DNA from 4 places in the Nocardia sp. NPDC058244 genome. Region 1 is predicted to be linked to each of the others. Evidence: riboswitches for the same ligand, from Rfam matches in the RefSeq annotation. Region 1 holds a riboswitch; each other region holds the start of a gene.

Region 1 (4,192 bases):
CACCTCTACGACAGCACCGCCACCCTGGACCGCTACGCGGCGGCGGGCGCGCGCACCCACCTGGTCGAACACGCAGGGCACTCCCCGCAGGTCGAGCAGCCGGACGAATTCGTCGCGGTACTGCGGGAATTCGTCGCCGAGACCTGATCAGAACCCGTCGACCGCCGTCACCACGAAGGTCCCCGGCGTCCCTGTGTCGCCCAGCGGTCCGCCCTTGTCGAACTGTGACGACACGACCAGCGCCCGATCGCCGACGTGCGCCATGGTGGTGGGGACAGCCAGTGCGGGATCGTGGAATTCGGCGACTCGCGTCGCGGTGGCACCGTGGTCGGCGACGGTCCACCGGCTGAGGGTGTTCTCGGTGTTGTGGACCACCCACAGGGTGCCGTCGCGCAGTTCCATGCCGTCGCCGTGGCGCACATCGCCACCGGTCAGCGCGACCTTGCGGATCGGCTCGGCGCCGCTCGGATCGATCCGGTACAGCTCGCCCGCCGACATCGCGACGACCAGCAGGTACCCGTCCGCCGGATCGGCGACGATCCCGTTCAGCTCGAAGACCTGTGGATCGCGCGGACCGAGTACCGGGCTCAGGTCGTAACCGATCTCCAAGTCCCCGCTGCCCTTTGACACCCGGTCCGGGCCCACCCGGTAGACGACATTGCGCACGCTGTCGGTCAGGTAGGCGCTGCCGTCGGCGCCGAAGTCGAGATCGTTGACGAATCGTGGCGCGCTGTCCGGCACCGCGAACGAGGCCAGCAGTGCACGCGACCCGGTGTCGTACACGGCGACACCGGCGCTCGAATCGATCACCCACAGCCTGCCGTCCCGGTCGACCCGCAGGCCGTTGGTGGTCTTGCGGCCGTCGGCGCCCGGGGGCAGGAACACCTCCGCTCGCGTCGCGCCCGGGGCGGCGCGATAGACGGCCCCGTCGGCGAACGAGCCCACATAGCTGTCGCCGGAGCGCGCGTCCACCGCGATGCCCTCGGGATAGACGGCGCTGCCGGGCAGCTCGTAAGCGGTGCTCAGCCGGGGTGTGGCGGCGGTGCCGCACGCGGTGACGGACAGGCAGGCGACGGCCAGGGCGAGGGTGGCGCTGGTCCTGATCATGATGAAGCCTCTCAGTGATGTAATGCCAGACATCAAGTGATAGGCAGGAATGTAAGTTAGAGTTCTAATGATCGTCAAGGGCATTACGAGATGATGGGCGGATAGCATGCACCCATGACGTCCATGCCCGCCGCCGAGAGGCTCGGCACGTATATCAAGCGCGCCGAGCAGTCCCTGATCGCGGCGAAGACCGCCGCGCTGAAGCCGGCCGGGCTGACCGTTCCGCAGTACAGCGCCCTGCTGCACCTGGCCGAGAACCCCGGCATCTCCGCCGCGGCGCTGGCCCGGCTGGCCGGGGTGACGCCGCCGACCATGAACACCGTGCTGACCAACCTCCAGGACCGCGGCCTGGTCGAGCGGACACCGCACGAATGGCACAGGAACGTGCTGGAGACCCGGCTGACCGAAGCGGGCCGGGAGGTGACCGCGGCCGCCGACGTCCGCGCCGTCGCGGTGGAACGCGACCTCGCCGCGCGGTTCACCGCCGCGGAACTGGCCGCGGTCACGGCCCTGCTCACCCGCACGGCGGAGGCGCTCGACGAGATCCGCGCCGACCTCTGACCCCGTGAACGACGAAGAGCCCGCCGGATCATCCGGCGGGCTCTCGGGTGTCGTGCGGGTCAGCGCTCCGCGGCGGCCTTGACCTTGCTCAGCGTCTCCCGCATCCCGGCGACCAGGTCGGCCTCGAACTTCTGCTCGCCGCCCATCGCCACCTTGATGGTCCCGCGCAGCCAGCCGGGCAGGCCCTTGGCGTCGACGGTGCGGGTCTCCACCACCCGGGTGCCGGTGGCGGTGGGCACGAGGTCGTAGCGCCACACCGTGCGGTTCTCGTTCATCCGGAACGCGAAGGACTTGTTCGGCTCGAAGGTCACGATGCGCGAGGTGGTCGGGTAGATCTTCCAGCCGACCTTGTTGACGTTGACGGTGAACGCGCCGTCACGGACCCCGCCGAGGGCGATCATCTTGAGCGTCGTCGGGCTGAGTTCGGAGACGCGGCGCAGGTCGGCCAGGATCGACCACACTTTCTCCGGCGCTGCGGCGATGTCGATGCTGGCTTCGAGATTGTTCGGCAACGGTGCCTCCGGGATGGGTGTGACGGTCTGTCACGCACAGCATAGGCATCGTCGACCTGGGGATCCTCCGCCCCCGGTCGGATTTTTCGCAGCCTGGTCGCAACGCTGGTCAAAAGGTTTGGGGCCGAATAATTTTCGTTCCACGGTCACGAGTTCCAGCTTCGAGCCCCGGCTTGCTGGGCGGCAACCCTCCATCGGCGGCGGGGTGCTCCGGGTGACGACCGGATGGCGGGGGAGTTCCTCCCTGTCGTAAGCGTCCTTCTGGAGGGTCCATCCATGTCTGTAGTCCAACTCGACTCCACCACCCGTGCCGAGGAAACGGTCGCGACCACGTTCGTCGTGGTGGCCGACCGGTTCCTCGGCATCTCCGCGGATGAGCGGGTGCACACCGTGTCGGGCCTGGTCGCCCAGCTGCGCGGCGGTCGACTGACCGATCGGGAGTTGACGGTGCACCTGGGGCAGGGCATCACCCGGCACGATCTCGACTATCTCGAGCACGTCGCGAAGACCTCGGGCGCCGGGCTGCGGGTGATCGGCGAGATCGCCGAACCCGCCCGCAGGCATCACGTGCACAAGTACCAGCACTCCAATGTGCTGCTGGCGGGGCTGACCAGGGAGCAGGAGCACGTCTTCCACGCCGATCTGCGCCTGGACAGCGATAACGAACTGCTGCTCGACCATCAGACCGGCGAGCACGTGCAGGGCATCGTGGTGATCGAGGCGGTGCGCCAGCTGTTCCTGGCCGCCTTCGAACTCGAATACGGCGTGCGCAACCCGCGCGAGCACTTCTACATCGTGTGGAACAACGTGGACCTGCGGTTCACCTCGTTCCTGTTCCCGCTGCCCGCGACCCTGCACGCCCGGTTGACCCCGGTCTCGCTGGACGATCCCGGCAAGTTGCGGTTCGTCATCGAGACCGAGGTCCGCCAGTTCGGCAAGACCGTGGCCGACGCGCGCATCGAGTTCACCGCGCTGCCCAACGAGCGCATCGCGCGGATCGAGCGCGCCAAGGCCGCCGAGGCGGTCACCGCGCACCTCGCGGAGTCGGCATGAGCGCGGGCGCGGCGTTCTTCGACGTCGACGAAACGCTGATCACCGTCAAGAGCATGTTCGCGTTCCTGCGGCACTGGCTCGCCGAGCACGGTGACGACGGCAGCGAGTACACGCGCGTCACCGACGAGATCAAGGAGCGCGCGGACGCCGGTACGCCACGCGAGGAGATCAACCGGCACTATTACCGGCTCTTCCGCGGCGTGGCCTACACCGCGCTGGCGGAATCGGGGCAGCGCTGGTTCGACGCGTACGCGGCCGCGGGCGGCGCCTTCTATCTCGACACCCTGGAAGCGCTGCGCGCGCACCGGGAATCGGGCGTGCGCACCGTGCTGGTGTCCGGCTCGTTCGCGCCCGCGATCGCCCCGGTGGCCGCGGCGGTGGGCGCCGATCACCTCATCGCGACCGAACCGGTGCTCGACGAGCGCGGTGCGCTGACCGGCGAGGTGTTGCGCCCCATGATCGGCGAAGCCAAAGGCGAAGCGGTGGTGGCGTTCCTGCGCGAGCACGGCATCAGCACCGACGACACCTGGGGCTACGGCGATCACGGCACCGACCTGCCGTTCCTCTGGATCGTCGCGCACCCCTTCCGGCGCGGCGACGACCCGCACCTGCTGGCCGCCGCGACCGCGGCCTGGGGCTCGCTCGGTGACCGGGTCGGGGACGTCGACGGCACCGCACTGTCCGACGATCGAAAGGTGGTGTCCGCGTGGTGAAACGGATCTACGACCTGACCCCGACGACGCAGGGTCCGCTGTACCCGCCCAGCGAGATCGTGGACGCCGACGGCGACTTCCTCGTCGTCGGTTTCCTGAACGAGGCTGGGCCCGACGGCAGCGTCACGCGGCGCTGGGGCCGGGCCGTCGTCGCGGCCGACACACCGCTGCCCGCGTTCGGCGAGAACCTGCCGTACCGGGTGATTCGCGAACTCCCCGAGCAACTTTCGGACACCGACGCGAATC
Region 2 (4,192 bases), on a different contig from region 1:
CGGCGCCGAGCACGGCCCGGTCGGCTTCACCGCCACCTCCTTCGCCTCGCTGTCCCTCGAGCCGCCCCTGGTGTCGTTCAACATCGCGCACACCTCGTCGAGCATCGAGGCCCTGCGCGCCGCCGACTCGGTCGTCATCCACTTCCTCGGCGAACACCAGCACCACCTGGCCCACCGCTTCTCCCGCACCGCCGCCGACCGCTTCACCGACCGCTCCCTGTGGACCACCCTCGACACCGGCGAACCCGTCCTGCACGGCACCCCCCTCTGGCTCCGCACCACCCTCCACCAGCTCATCGACATCGGCGACCACACCCTCGCCGTAGGCCTGGTCACCCGAGTCCACGACCAAACCCACGAATCCCCCACCGCCGCCCCCCTCCTCTACTACAACGGCAAATACCACCGCCCCACCGCCCTCGACACCTGACCGGCGGAAAAGACGAGCCCGGCCCCGCTATCCAGGCGGGACCGGGCATGCGAGGTGAACTCAGCCGATCAGGCAGGGGGCGGCGCCGGTGAGGGTGTCGGTGGTGAGGGGGCGGGTTTCGGGGGTGGGGTTCCAGAGGCCGTCGGTGGCGGCGTAGGTCCAGGTGGGGCCGGAGTCGGCGAGGGTGGTGATGGCGGCGATCAGGCGGTCCACGTCGGCGGCGGTGGTGCCGAGGCCGATGCTGGCGCGCAGGGCGGCGTCGAGGCCGAGGGCGGCGAGGAGGGGGTGGGCGCAGAAGCGGCCGTCGCGGACGCCGATGGCGTGTTCGGCGGAGAGGTAGGCGGCGACCTCGCCGGGGGCGCGACCGGCGACGGTGAAACAGACGATGCCGACGGCGTCCGGGCTGTCGGACCAGATCCGCACCAGATCGACACCGGGGATCGCGGACAGTCCGTCCCGCAGCCGGTCGGCCAGGAACCGCTCGTGCGCGACGAGATCGTCCGCGTCGATCGCGGCGAGCGCGTCACAGGCGGCGGCGATGGCGGCCGCCCCCAGCACATTCGGCGACCCGGCCTCGTGCCGCTGCGGCGCCGCGGCCCAGTCGACCTGCGCCACACCGACATTGCGCACCGCGCCACCACCGGCCAGGTGCGGCTCACCGGCATCGAGCCAGTCCCGCCTGCCGACCAGCACCCCGGCACCGAACGGCGCGTACAGCTTGTGCCCGGAGAAGGCGAGATAGTCGATCCCGGTCTCGCGCAGGGAGATCCGGCGATGCGGCGCCAGCTGCGCGGCGTCGACGAGAATCCGGGCGCCGCACAGGTGGGCGATGGTCGCGAGCCGCTCCAGCGGCAGCACCTCACCGGTGACGTTGGAGGCCCCGGTCACCGCGAGCAGAGCGGCGGGCTTGCTGCACAATTCGGCGACGACCCGCCGAATGGTCTCCTCGACGGTGTCGGCGGCCCGCACCACCCGGCGCCCGTGCGCGGTCCACGGCAGGAAGTTCGCGTGGTGCTCGATATCGAGCACCACGGTCTCCCCCGGCACGCACCCGGCCAGCAGGTTCAGCGAATCGGTGGTGTTGCGGGTGAACACGACGACCTGGTCGTCGGCGGCATCGAGGAACCGGGCGACCGCGCCGCGCGAGGCCTCGTAGCACTCGGTGGAGATCCGCGAGGCGTACCCCGCCCCGCGGTGCACGCTGGCGTAGTACGGCAGCAACTTCGAAATCCGGTCGGTGACCTGCTGCAACGCCGGCGCGCTCGCCGCGTAGTCGAAGTTGGCGTACGCCTCGGTCCCGCCCTGCACGAGCGGAACACGCAGGTCCGCACCGGACACGGTGGCCAGGGCACAGGTGGGGTCGATAACTGCGGTCATGACGAAATCCCGTCGGCTCAGGGACTCGTTCCCGAAAGGGTGCTGCGAGTCCGCGCTTGCCGCGCCCACTGCGGACGGCGGCCTGGTCGTCACCCGGAGCACCCCACCGCGGAGGAGGGTTGCCGACCAGCTAGCCGGGGCTTGTCGCTGGTACTCGTGACCTGTTTCGAGAGTGACAGACGATCCCGCGCGCTGTCAACCACCCCCGATCGGCGCGCCCGAGCCCGACGCGAATCGCCGACGTCGCGGCACGGAACCCCAACGCCCACACCGACACCCGGTGATTGCCCACGGATTGCCCATACGTGTTCACCGCGCAACCATCTCCACACCCCATTGTGGATCACCCAAATGATTGAGTTCCCCCACTATCTGTTAGGGTGGCCGTCATGTCCACGAACTCGAACTCCGTCCGCGGCCTGCCGCGCTATCCGGTGTACGCGCTCGGACGGCTCACCAAGGCACTGCACGCCGAGATCGATGTCCCGTTGCGCGATCACTGGGTGCTCACCTTCATCGAGGAGAACGCCGACCTGACACAGAAGAAGGTCGGCGACGCCCTCGGCATCGACCGCAGCGAAGTCGTCCGGCTGGTCGACGCGCTGGAACGCGCCGGCCTGGTCGAACGCACTCGCGACGGCACAGACCGGCGCAAATACCGGCTGCGGATCACCGAGGCCGGGCGCAAGCAGTGCAAGCGCACCGACCGGCTGATCGCCGAGGCCACCGCGCGCGTGCTCGAGCGGCTCGACCCCGAGGAACAGCGCACGCTGCACCGGCTGACGCTGACCGCGCTCGGCGAGTCCCCGGACGCACCGTCGTGATCGGCGCCGACGGCACGCCTCGCGCTGCCGTCCGGCCACACCTTCTCCGAGTACCGTTGGCATCTGGTGACCATCCTGTTTGCCCTCCGGTAACCCGCCCGTGAAACAACAAACACCACCGATGGGGGTCGACCGATGAGAGGTGGACTGAGCGCCATGCTCGAGCCACGCACTGAGGACCCGGCGAGCCGGTTGCGTGATCCACTCCTGCGCGCCGACTTGGCCGCGCCGCCGCGCACCCTGGTAGACATCCTGACCAGCACCGCCCTGGCCCACCCCGACGCACCGGCCATCGACGACGGCACCGTCGTCCTCAGCTACATGGAGCTGATCGCCGCGATCGAGGCCAGGATGACCGAGCTGACCGCGGCGGGCGTCCGCCCCGGCGACCGGGTCGGCGTGCGGATGCCCTCGGGCAGCGCCGCGCTGTACGTCACGATCCTGGCCGTCCTCTACTGCGGCGCCGCCTACGTCCCCGTCGACGCCGACGACCCGGAGGAACGGGCCCGGCTGGTCTTCGGCGAGGCCCGGGTGAGCGCGCTGGCCACCGGCGACGGCATCGAGTCGGCCACCGCGGCCGCGGGCCGCACGCCCGCCTCGGACTGGAACACCCTGCCGACCCCCGCCGACGACGCCTGGATCATCTTCACCTCCGGCTCCACCGGCACGCCGAAGGGCGTCGCGGTCACCCACCGCAATGCCGCCGCCTTCGTCGACGCCGAGGCCGGGCTGTTCCTGCAGCGTGCCCCGATCGGCCCCGGCGACCGGGTGCTGGCCGGGCTGTCGGTGGCCTTCGACGCCTCCTGCGAGGAGATGTGGCTGGCCTGGCGCAACGGCGCCTGCCTGGTCCCCGCCCCGCGCGACCTGGTCCGCACCGGCGCCGACCTGGGCCCGTGGCTGATGCGCCGCGAGATCAGCATCGTCTCCACCGTGCCGACGCTGGCCGCCACCTGGCCCGCCGAGGCGCTCGACTCGGTGCGCCTGCTGATCTTCGGCGGCGAGGCCGTCCCGCCGGAACTGGCCGAACGTCTCGCCGGTGGCGCCGAGCGGGAGGTGTGGAACACCTACGGGCCCACCGAGGCCACCGTCGTCGCCTGCGCCGCGCTGCTCGACGGCGGCATGCCGATCCGCATCGGCCTGCCGCTGGACGGCTGGGACCTGACCGTCGTCGACCCGCAGGGCAACCCGGTGCCCGAGGGCGAGACCGGCGAGCTCGTCATCGGCGGTGTCGGCCTGGCGCGCTACCTCGACCCGGCCAAGGACGCCGAGAAGTACGCCCCGCTGCCCTCGCTGGGCTGGGAACGCGCCTACCGCAGTGGCGATCTGGTCCGCAACGACCACCGGGGCCTGATCTTCCTCGGCCGGGCCGACGACCAGATCAAGATCGGCGGCCGGCGCATCGAGCTCGGCGAGATCGACAACGCGCTGCAACACCTGCCCGGCGTCAGCGGCGCGGCCGCCGCCATCCGGACCACCAAGGCGGGCAACAAGATCCTCGTCGGCTACCTCACCGGCGCGGGCCCCGACTTCGACGTCAAGAAGGCCAGGGAGATTCTGGCCG
Region 3 (4,192 bases), 110 kb from region 1:
TACAGAATGCCTCGAGTTCGGCGGAATGGAACAGTTCGGGCCCGACGTCCGTGGCTAGACCTTGTTCGGCTCGGAGGCGCGCAGCATGTCCTCGCGCTCCACGACCTTGACCCGCTCACGGCCTTCGGGCTCGCCGAGGGCGCGCTCGTGGGCGTCGAGGCGGTACCAGCCCGCCCAGGTGGTGAACGGGATGCCCTTGCTCTCGAGGAACGTGGTGACCGCGTCCAGCTCGGGCTGCGGCGCCGGGGCGAAGTCCTTGGCGTCGTCGAGCAGGCAGGCGATGGTCTCGTTGGCGTCGCCCTTGGTGTGGCCGATGAGGCCGACCGGGCCGCGCTTGATCCAGCCGGTCACGTAGGTGGCGGGCATGAAGCGGGCGTCGCCCTCGGCGGTCTCGTCGGAGATCACGCGACCGGCCTCGTTCGGCACGGTGCCCGCCTGGTCGTCGAACGGCAGCTGGGTGATGTTCTGCGACAGGTAGCCGACGGCGCGGTAGATGGCCTGCACGTCCCACTGCTTGAACTCGCCGGTGCCCTTGACGTTGCCGGTGCCGTCGAGCTGGGTGCGCTCGGTCTTGAGACCGACCACCTTGCCGTCCTCACCGATGACCTCGGCCGGGGACTCGAAGAAGTGCAGGAACAGCTTGTGCGGGCGGTTGCCCTGATCGCGGATCGCCCACTGCTCGAGGGTGTTGGCGACCATGTCGACCTGCTTGGAGTTACGGCGCGCGGCCTCGGAGCCCTCGTCGTAGTCGATGTCCTCCGGGTCGACGATGACCTCGATCGTCGGCGAGTGGTCGAGCTCGCGCAGCTCGAGCGGGGTGAACTTGGCCTGGGCGGGACCACGACGGCCGAAGACGTGGACCTCGACGGCCTTGTTGGCCTTGAGGCCCTTGTAGACGTTCGGCGGGATCTCCGTCGGCAGCAGCTCGTCACCGGTCTTGGCCAGCACACGGGCCACATCGAGGGCGACGTTGCCGACACCGAGTACGGCGACCTTCTCCGCCTCCAGCGGCCACGAACGCGGCACGTCGGGGTGCCCGTCGTACCAGGACACGAAGTCGGCGGCACCGTAGGAGCCGTCGAGGTCGATGCCCGGGATGGGCAGGGCGCGGTCGGCGTTGGCGCCGGTGGAGAAGATGACCGCGTCGTAGAACTGGCGCAGGTCGTCGAGGGTGATGTCGGTGCCGTAGTCGATGTTGCCGAGCAGGCGCACCTGGTCCTTGTCGAGGACCTTGTGCAGGGCGGTGATGATGCCCTTGATGCGCGGGTGGTCGGGCGCGACGCCGTAGCGGATCAGGCCGAAGGGCGCGGGCATGCGCTCGTAGAGGTCGATGCTGACATCGGCATCGGACTTCATCAATGCGTCGGCGGCGTAGATACCGGCCGGTCCTGCGCCCACGATCGCAATGCGGAGCGGGCGGGTCGCTGCACTCTGTTCGGTCATTTTCTACGCGCACCCTTTGGTCGAGAACTGTTGACGGCGTCAATTTAGCTTAGGCTAAGTTGACGATCCGGCTGCTGGCAGCCGCCTTCGAGATCGGCGGCACACCGCATTCTGGCGATTCTATCTGCGGCGTTGTGGCCACCCGGCGTGCGGTGTGGTTGCCCGCACCTGGTCTGTCAGGATTACAGCATGAACGAGGAGCAGACAGGCTCGGAAGACCAGCCCATCGTGGTGGATCAGACCGACAAGCGTTCCATCGTCCCGTTCGTCGCGGCCGCGGTGATCGCGGTGATCGTGCTCGTCGGCATCGTGCTCGGCGGGCTGCTCTCGCCCGCTGAGAAAAATGTCACAGAGGCCGACCGGCTCGCGGCCGCCGTCACCAACTATATCGACGCGCGCTCGCGCAGTGAGCTGCGTCCGCCGCCCGGTGTCGCCTGCCCCGGCTTCGACGAGGAGAAGTCGGGCCTGTCGGAACGGCTCGGTGGCCCGAAATCGGAAGTGACGATCGACAAGAAGGGTTTCGACAAGGCGACGGTGAACGGCGACCGGGCCAAGATCGACGCCACCGTGCGGATCGGCGACACGTCGTCCACCAGCACCTGGAACCTGACCAGGGTGGATGGCAACTGGCTGGTCTGCACCCCGTAGAACTGTTTGACACGGTGACCTCCGCCGGGGCAATCTCAGATCGCAAGGTCATGAGTACCAGCGCCAAGCCCCGGCTCGCTGGTCGGCAACCCTCCTCCGCGGTGGGGTGCTCCGGGTGACGACCTGGCCGTGTGCCCGGAGAACCGGCACGGCAAGAGCGGATTCACGCAGGAGGTTCGACATGACTTACGCCGGCGACATCACCCCTGAGAAGGCGTGGGAGATCCTGACCGAGCACCCCGACGCGGTGCTGGTCGACGTGCGCACCGAAGGCGAGTGGGCACAGATCGGCATCCCCGACACCAGCTCGATCGAGCGCCCGGCCCACTTCATCGAGTGGGTCGACGGCACCGGAACCCGCAATCCGAACTTCGGCGCGCAGCTCGAGCAGGCGCTGGCCGGGCGGCCGGACGACGCGCCCGTGGTGTTCCTGTGTCGCTCCGGTCAGCGCTCCATCGGCGCGGCGACGGTGGCGACCGCGGCGGGCTTCACCCCGTCCTACAACGTGCTGGACGGTTTCGAGGGCGGCCCCGACGCGTTCGGGCAGCGCGGCAGCGTCGGCTGGCGCGCGGTCGGCCTGCCGTGGCGTCAGGCATAAGGAGAAACGCATGATCACCGGTGGTTCGTTCGACAAGCCACTGCCCGAGGGCGTCGGCCCGGCCACCCTCGGCGTCCGCGGCGGGCTGCGCCGCTCCGGCTTCGAGGAGACCTCCGAGGCGCTCTACCTGACCTCGGGCTTCGTCTACGAGAGCGCCGAGGCCGCCGAGGCGTCGTTCACCGGCGAGGTCGAGCACTTCGTCTACTCCCGCTACGGCAACCCCACCGTGGCCATGTTCGAGGAGCGCATCCGGCTGCTCGACGGCGCCGAGGCCGCGTTCGCGACCGCGTCCGGCATGTCCGCGGTGTTCACGGCGCTGGGCGCGCTGCTGAAGGCGGGCGACCGCCTCGTCGCCGCCCGCAGCCTGTTCGGCTCCTGCTTCGTGGTGTGCAACGAGATCCTGCCGCGCTGGGGCGTGGAGACCGTCTTCGTCGACGGTGACGACCTCGAGCAGTGGGAGCAGGCGCTCTCGGTGCCCACCCAGGCCGTGTTCTTCGAGACCCCGGCCAACCCGATGCAGACCCTGGTGGACGTCCGCAAGGTCACCGAGCTCGCGCACGCCGCGGGCGCGAAGGTGGTGCTGGACAACGTCTTCGCCACCCCGCTGCTGCAGCGCGGCTTCGAACTCGGCGCCGACGTGGTCGTCTACTCCGGCACCAAGCACATCGACGGCCAGGGCCGCGTGCTCGGCGGCGCCATCCTCGGCGCCCAGGACTACATCGACGGCCCGGTGAAGAACCTGATGCGCCACACCGGCCCCGCGCTGAGCCCGTTCAACGCCTGGACCCTGCTCAAGGGCCTGGAGACCATGCCGCTGCGCGTGCGCCAGTCCACCGAATCCGCGCTGAAGGTCGCCAAGTTCCTGGAGACGAACAAGTCCGTGAACTGGGTGAAATACCCCTTCCTGGAATCGCATCCGCAGCACGCCCTGGCCACCGCGCAGATGTCCGGCGGCGGCACCGTCGTCACCTTCGAGCTGGCAGGCGACGACGGCAAGAAGCGCGCCTTCGAGGTCCTCAACCGCCTGCGCATCATCGACATCTCCAACAACCTCGGCGACGCGAAGACCCTGATCACCCACCCTGCCACCACCACCCACCGCGCGATGGGCCCCGAGGGTCGCGCGTCGATCGGCCTGTCCGACGGCGTGGTCCGCATCTCGGTCGGCCTCGAGGACATCGAAGACCTCCTCGGCGACCTCGACCACGCCCTGAGCTGAAACCCGCAGCGCGCCGGTCCATCAACGGTCATCGACCGCCGGATGTGCTGGCGCGCTGTTAGTTTCGGGTGATGGATGCGGAAGAACGTCAGGCCTACTACGCCGAGAACGATCGTCGTAGGCAGCGGGCGAAAGAGCTCTTCGACGAGCGCGCCTGGCATTTCCCGATCGACGACGCGATCGTGGCATGGGCGGCCCGGACCTTCACCGGGCCCGCCGCCGAGCTGCCACTGCGTGAGGAGCACCGGCGCCCGTGGTCCGCGGAGGTCGGTTACGCCACGGCC
Region 4 (4,192 bases), on a different contig from region 1:
GACCGCTGCCGATGTTGTCGCCCGCGCAACGGGCCTCGGCCGGTTTGGCATTGGTCGCCTGGCCGAGGATGCCGAGCTGCGGCGTCGAGGACGCCTGCAGGAACTGGGCGTTGGGCTGGCTGAACTCGACCCGGGCGGTGAGCTTGTCGACCGCCGTGGTGCCGACGTAGTTGGTCAGGTAGCTCGCGCCCAGCGGCGCCTTCGCGCCACCGAGCTTGATGATCGCGTCGAAGGTGTCGCGCACCGAATCCGCGGTCAGCGGGGAGCCGTCGCTGAAGGTGACGCCGTCTGCGAGCTTGAAGGTGAACACCTTGGCGTCGGGACTGACCTCCCAGCTCTTGGCCAGCCACGGGGTGATCGCGCCGGTCTTGGGGTCCTGATCGGTGAGCGAGTCGACGATCTGACGGGCGACGTAGATGGTCTGGTTCGAGCCGGCCTGGGCCGGATCCGAGCACGTCGGCGCCTGCGACAGCCCGTAGCGCAGGGTGCCGCCGGGCTGGGGCGGACCGGCCTGCCCACCCGGGCCGCCGGTGTCGCTGCCGCACGCGACCACGGAGGTGGCGACAGCCAGGACGCCGGCGACGGCGGCGAGACGATGACGGGGACCGATCACGGGGTGACTCCAGAGAATTCGCGGCCTGCGGCCAGGGGACGGCTGGGAATACGGCGGCGCAGTTCGGGCGCCACCTCGGCCTGGAACAGCTCGAGGCTGCCCAGGTAGTCGGGGTCGGTGCGGCCGTCGCGTTCGGCGGAGAGGTGGATCACCTCGTGGCCGAACTGCTCGTGATAGCGGCCGACCTTGTCGATCACTTCCTGCGGGCTCCCGACGAGCGCGGAGCTGCGGGCGAGGAAGTCGTCGATGGTGTCGAAAACGACGGGCAGGCCCAGCTTGCGGGCCAGTGCGCGGCGGGCCTCGAACAGCGGCGTGTAGACCGCTCTGGCCTGCTGCGAGGTGGGGGCGACGTGGAAGCCCGCGGTGCCCGCGCCGACGAGCGCGTCGGCGGGGTCGTGGCCGTGCTCGGCCCACTGCTCCCGATAGTGGCGCACCAGTTCGGCGTACGGCTCGATCGGGTTGGTGACATTCGCCGAGAACAGCGGATCACCGTGGCGCGCGGCCAGTTCCACCGATTCGCGGCTGGTCGCGCTGCCGTGCCAGATCCGCAGGCGTGGCTGCCACGGGCGCGGCAGCGCCTTCGCCGCGGTCAGCGACGGGCGGAACCGGCCCGACCAGGTCACCTCGTCGCTGGCCCACAGGGCCCGGAACAGTTCGTATCCTTCGCGATTGCGGTCCCACTGGTCGGCGGTGGTGACGTGGAACAGCTGCGCCTGCGCGGCGCCGTTGCCCTTGCCGATGATCAGCTCCAGGCGCCCGCCCGCCAGGTTGTCCAGCGTCGCGTAGTCCTCGAACGCGCGGACCGGGTCGAGCAGGCTCAGCGTGGTCACGGCGGTGAACAGCGTGATCCGGGAGGTGACGGCGGCCAGGTGGCTCAACAGCACCGGGGGAGCGGCGGAGAGGAACGGGTCCTCGTGGCGCTCGCCGACGGCGAAACCGTCGTAGCCGAGCTCCTCGGCCAGCCGGGCCTGGTCGACCACCTCGCGCAAGCGGTCCCGCGTCTCGGGGACGATGCCGGTGATCGGGTCGGGGACCCGCGTCACCAGCGTGAACAACAGAAACTTCATGCGACAGCAGACCTCGCCACTCGTGCTCCTCCATCGAACCCGGCGGAAGCACCCACACCCGGAACGGGCGGGTTGCTGCGACGTCGTGGAGCCAGGTCTCTCGGTCGCTCTGGATGGTTGTGACCGGCCACAGGGGCCGGTACCGAATCAGCATGTGGCACTGCCGCGATACTTCACAACGGTAAGGATCAGCGTGAGCGCAGAGCTTGGAACCGGGACGGCGCTGGTGCACACTGCCCGCGACGCGCCGACGAATCGGTGCGCCTCACCTGCGGGGATTCCACCGGATACCGGCGTAGCGTCGGATGTCTCCGCGTCGATGAGGAGTGCGTCGTGACCGAGCCGCGTCGTTGCACCACCCTGACCACGCTGGCGGCCTGCGCCGCCGCGCTGCTGCTGGCCGCGCCCACCGCGGCGGCCGCGCCAGCGACGGTAACCAGGGATGCGCCCGCCGTGCGGACCGCGGGCCCCGGCGACCTGCTCGGCGCGTACCGGACCGTCGTCGACACGCTCGAAGCGCTGGGCATCCAGCCGTTCCTCTACCCGACGGTCGCCGCGAACTGCGGCGGCGACGGCCTCGGCCTCGTGCCCGCCGTGGCGGGCGCGGTGCCCGGACCGTGGCCCGCGAACGCCGTGCAGATCCCCGGCCTCGACCTCACCGCCGTGAAGTCGGGGCAGACGATGTTCACCTTCCTGCCCTACGGCCTGTCGCCGGACACCGCCGCCACCGCGACCTCCGGCATGCAGGTGGCCTGGCTCAACATCAGCACCGGCCGCGGCGGAATGGCCTCGATGGGCTCGATCGCCGACGTGGTGCGCGCCCTGGTCCCGCCCGAGGTCCCGGTCGAACTACGCCCGATCGCCGAAACAGCCATCCGCGACTTCCTCTTCGCCGCCATCCCGGTCGGCGGCGTCCGTGCGGTCCCGGTCGACACCGGCCGGGGCACCGTCCTGGCCGCCGTCTTCGGCACCACCGACAACGCGGGCCGCTCCTGCTTCTTCTTCCCGACCGTCGGCATCACCGAGGTCCCCTGAGCCGCGTCACCCGGTCAGGAACGAAGAAGCGCCGATCGGTGGTGTGCGCCTACCGTTCTCGGCATGGACAGCAGCACTGCGACGATCGCAGTCATCGGAACGGGTCGGGTCGGTACAGCGGTGGGGACGGCGCTCGCCGCGGCGGGACGGCGGGTCGTCTACGGGTCGCGCACGCCGGGTGACGGGCGGGTCGGGGTCGCCGAGGCGCTCACCGACAGCGCGGTCGTGCTGGTGGCGATTCCGGCCGAGGCCGTCGACGGCTTCGCTCGCGAACACGCGGCCGCGCTCGACGGCAAGCTGGTGCTCGACGCCACCAACGGCTTCGGCGCCGGACCGGCCAACGCGGCAGCCACCTTCGCCGAGCACGCGCCGACGGCCCGATACGCGCGGGCGTTCAACAGCCTGGGCGCGGAGGCCTTCGCCGACCCGACGTTCGACGGTGCGCCCGCCGACCTGTTCTTTTCGTGCGCGGCCGCGGACCGCAATGCGGTCGAGGATCTAGTCGCCGCGGTCGGGCTGCGGCCGGTCTTCGCCGGCGACGGCAATCACGAGGTCGTCGACGGCGTGATGCGGCTGTGGCTGACCCTGGCGATGGGGCAGGGGAGGGGGCGCGAGTTCGCGTTCCGGATCGTCGACCGCTGAGCTCAGGCCTGCTGTGCGCTGACGGTCTCCGGGGCGACGAGGGGGCGCTGCTTCCAGCGCAGGGTGCCGGTGCGGTGGCGATAGTGCGAGCGGGTCCACAGCGCCAGGTAGTGCGCGACGCCCAGCGGGTGGGCGATCGCGGAGGTGAGGTCGGTGCGGGTGGGTGCCCGGCGGGTCTCGGTGGCGCGGGCGGCGAGGCGGCCCGCCACGGCGGCGAGGTAGCCGAGCAGCCCGGCGCGGCGGACCCGGCCGCGGCCGCACAGCGCCGCCAGCGGGGGAATCCAGTAGGCCAGGGCCGCCAGGGCGCCCACCGCGGCGCCCGCGTCGACCCGGCCGCCGTAGGCCGACCACAGCCAGCGGGTGTAGCCGTCGGTGAGTTCGGCCGCGCCGGTGTACATCCGGGTGCTCGCGCTGGGTCCCGCCGCGACCAGGGCGGTGCGATGCCCGGCCCGGCGCAGCGCCCTGGCCAGATCGAGATCCTCGGTGGCGCTGGCGGCGACGGCCGCGTGCCCGCCACCGGCACGATAGGCCGCGGCGTCGACGGCGAGGAACTGCCCGCACGCCACCGCGGTCGACGGGCGCAGACTGTGATTGGCCGGACCGACCGGCAGCGTCGACGCCCACGCCCACGCCAGCAGCGGCTGGACCAGCCGCTCGGTGGTCGAGGCCGACTCCTGCACCGGCCAGGCCGACACCAGACCGGCTCCGCGCCTGCGCAATTCGGTGACCGACGCGGCGACGGCGGACGGGGCGAGCCGGACGTCGGCGTCGACGAAGACCAGGGCCGCCGCGTCGGTGCGGGCGGCGAGCCGGGCGCAGGCGGCGGCCTTGCCGG

What was found. Region 1 has a riboswitch for S-adenosylmethionine ahead of ACFVW6_RS02710 (AfsA-related hotdog domain-containing protein). Riboswitches for the same ligand answer to the same signal wherever they lie in the genome.
Region 2: linked by a shared signal. The riboswitch ahead of ACFVW6_RS08075 (aminotransferase class V-fold PLP-dependent enzyme) and the one ahead of ACFVW6_RS02710 (AfsA-related hotdog domain-containing protein) in region 1 are both predicted to bind S-adenosylmethionine.
Region 3: linked by a shared signal. The riboswitch ahead of ACFVW6_RS02160 (rhodanese-like domain-containing protein) and the one ahead of ACFVW6_RS02710 (AfsA-related hotdog domain-containing protein) in region 1 are both predicted to bind S-adenosylmethionine.
Region 4: linked by a shared signal. The riboswitch ahead of ACFVW6_RS31615 (LLM class flavin-dependent oxidoreductase) and the one ahead of ACFVW6_RS02710 (AfsA-related hotdog domain-containing protein) in region 1 are both predicted to bind S-adenosylmethionine.

Annotation. Positions count from the first base shown of each region.
Region 1 covers NZ_JBHVWX010000001.1:566,816-571,007, forward strand. The annotation lists gene ACFVW6_RS02690 (alpha/beta fold hydrolase) at 1-147, shown strand, start outside; gene ACFVW6_RS02695 (SMP-30/gluconolactonase/LRE family protein) at 148-1,107, opposite strand; gene ACFVW6_RS02700 (MarR family winged helix-turn-helix transcriptional regulator) at 1,222-1,668, shown strand; gene ACFVW6_RS02705 (SRPBCC family protein) at 1,728-2,180, opposite strand; SAM riboswitch class IV at 2,325-2,442, shown strand; gene ACFVW6_RS02710 (AfsA-related hotdog domain-containing protein) at 2,457-3,233, shown strand; gene ACFVW6_RS02715 (HAD family hydrolase) at 3,230-3,946, shown strand; gene ACFVW6_RS02720 (hypothetical protein) at 3,940-4,192, shown strand, end outside.
Region 2 covers NZ_JBHVWX010000002.1:393,456-397,647, forward strand. The annotation lists gene ACFVW6_RS08070 (flavin reductase family protein) at 1-430, shown strand, start outside; gene ACFVW6_RS08075 (aminotransferase class V-fold PLP-dependent enzyme) at 491-1,807, opposite strand; SAM riboswitch class IV at 1,855-1,969, opposite strand; gene ACFVW6_RS08080 (MarR family transcriptional regulator) at 2,197-2,631, shown strand; gene ACFVW6_RS08085 (Pls/PosA family non-ribosomal peptide synthetase) at 2,788-4,192, shown strand, end outside.
Region 3 covers NZ_JBHVWX010000001.1:461,560-465,751, forward strand. The annotation lists gene ACFVW6_RS02150 (FAD-dependent oxidoreductase) at 55-1,443, opposite strand; gene ACFVW6_RS02155 (hypothetical protein) at 1,633-2,091, shown strand; SAM riboswitch class IV at 2,138-2,255, shown strand; gene ACFVW6_RS02160 (rhodanese-like domain-containing protein) at 2,273-2,689, shown strand; gene ACFVW6_RS02165 (O-succinylhomoserine sulfhydrylase) at 2,700-3,908, shown strand; gene ACFVW6_RS02170 (hypothetical protein) at 3,980-4,192, shown strand, end outside.
Region 4 covers NZ_JBHVWX010000012.1:144,080-148,271, forward strand. The annotation lists gene ACFVW6_RS31610 (ABC transporter substrate-binding protein) at 1-613, opposite strand, end outside; gene ACFVW6_RS31615 (LLM class flavin-dependent oxidoreductase) at 610-1,680, opposite strand; SAM riboswitch class I at 1,708-1,800, opposite strand; gene ACFVW6_RS31620 (hypothetical protein) at 2,014-2,715, shown strand; partial or broken gene ACFVW6_RS31625 (NADPH-dependent F420 reductase) at 2,749-3,357, shown strand; gene ACFVW6_RS31630 (glycosyltransferase) at 3,360-4,192, opposite strand, start outside.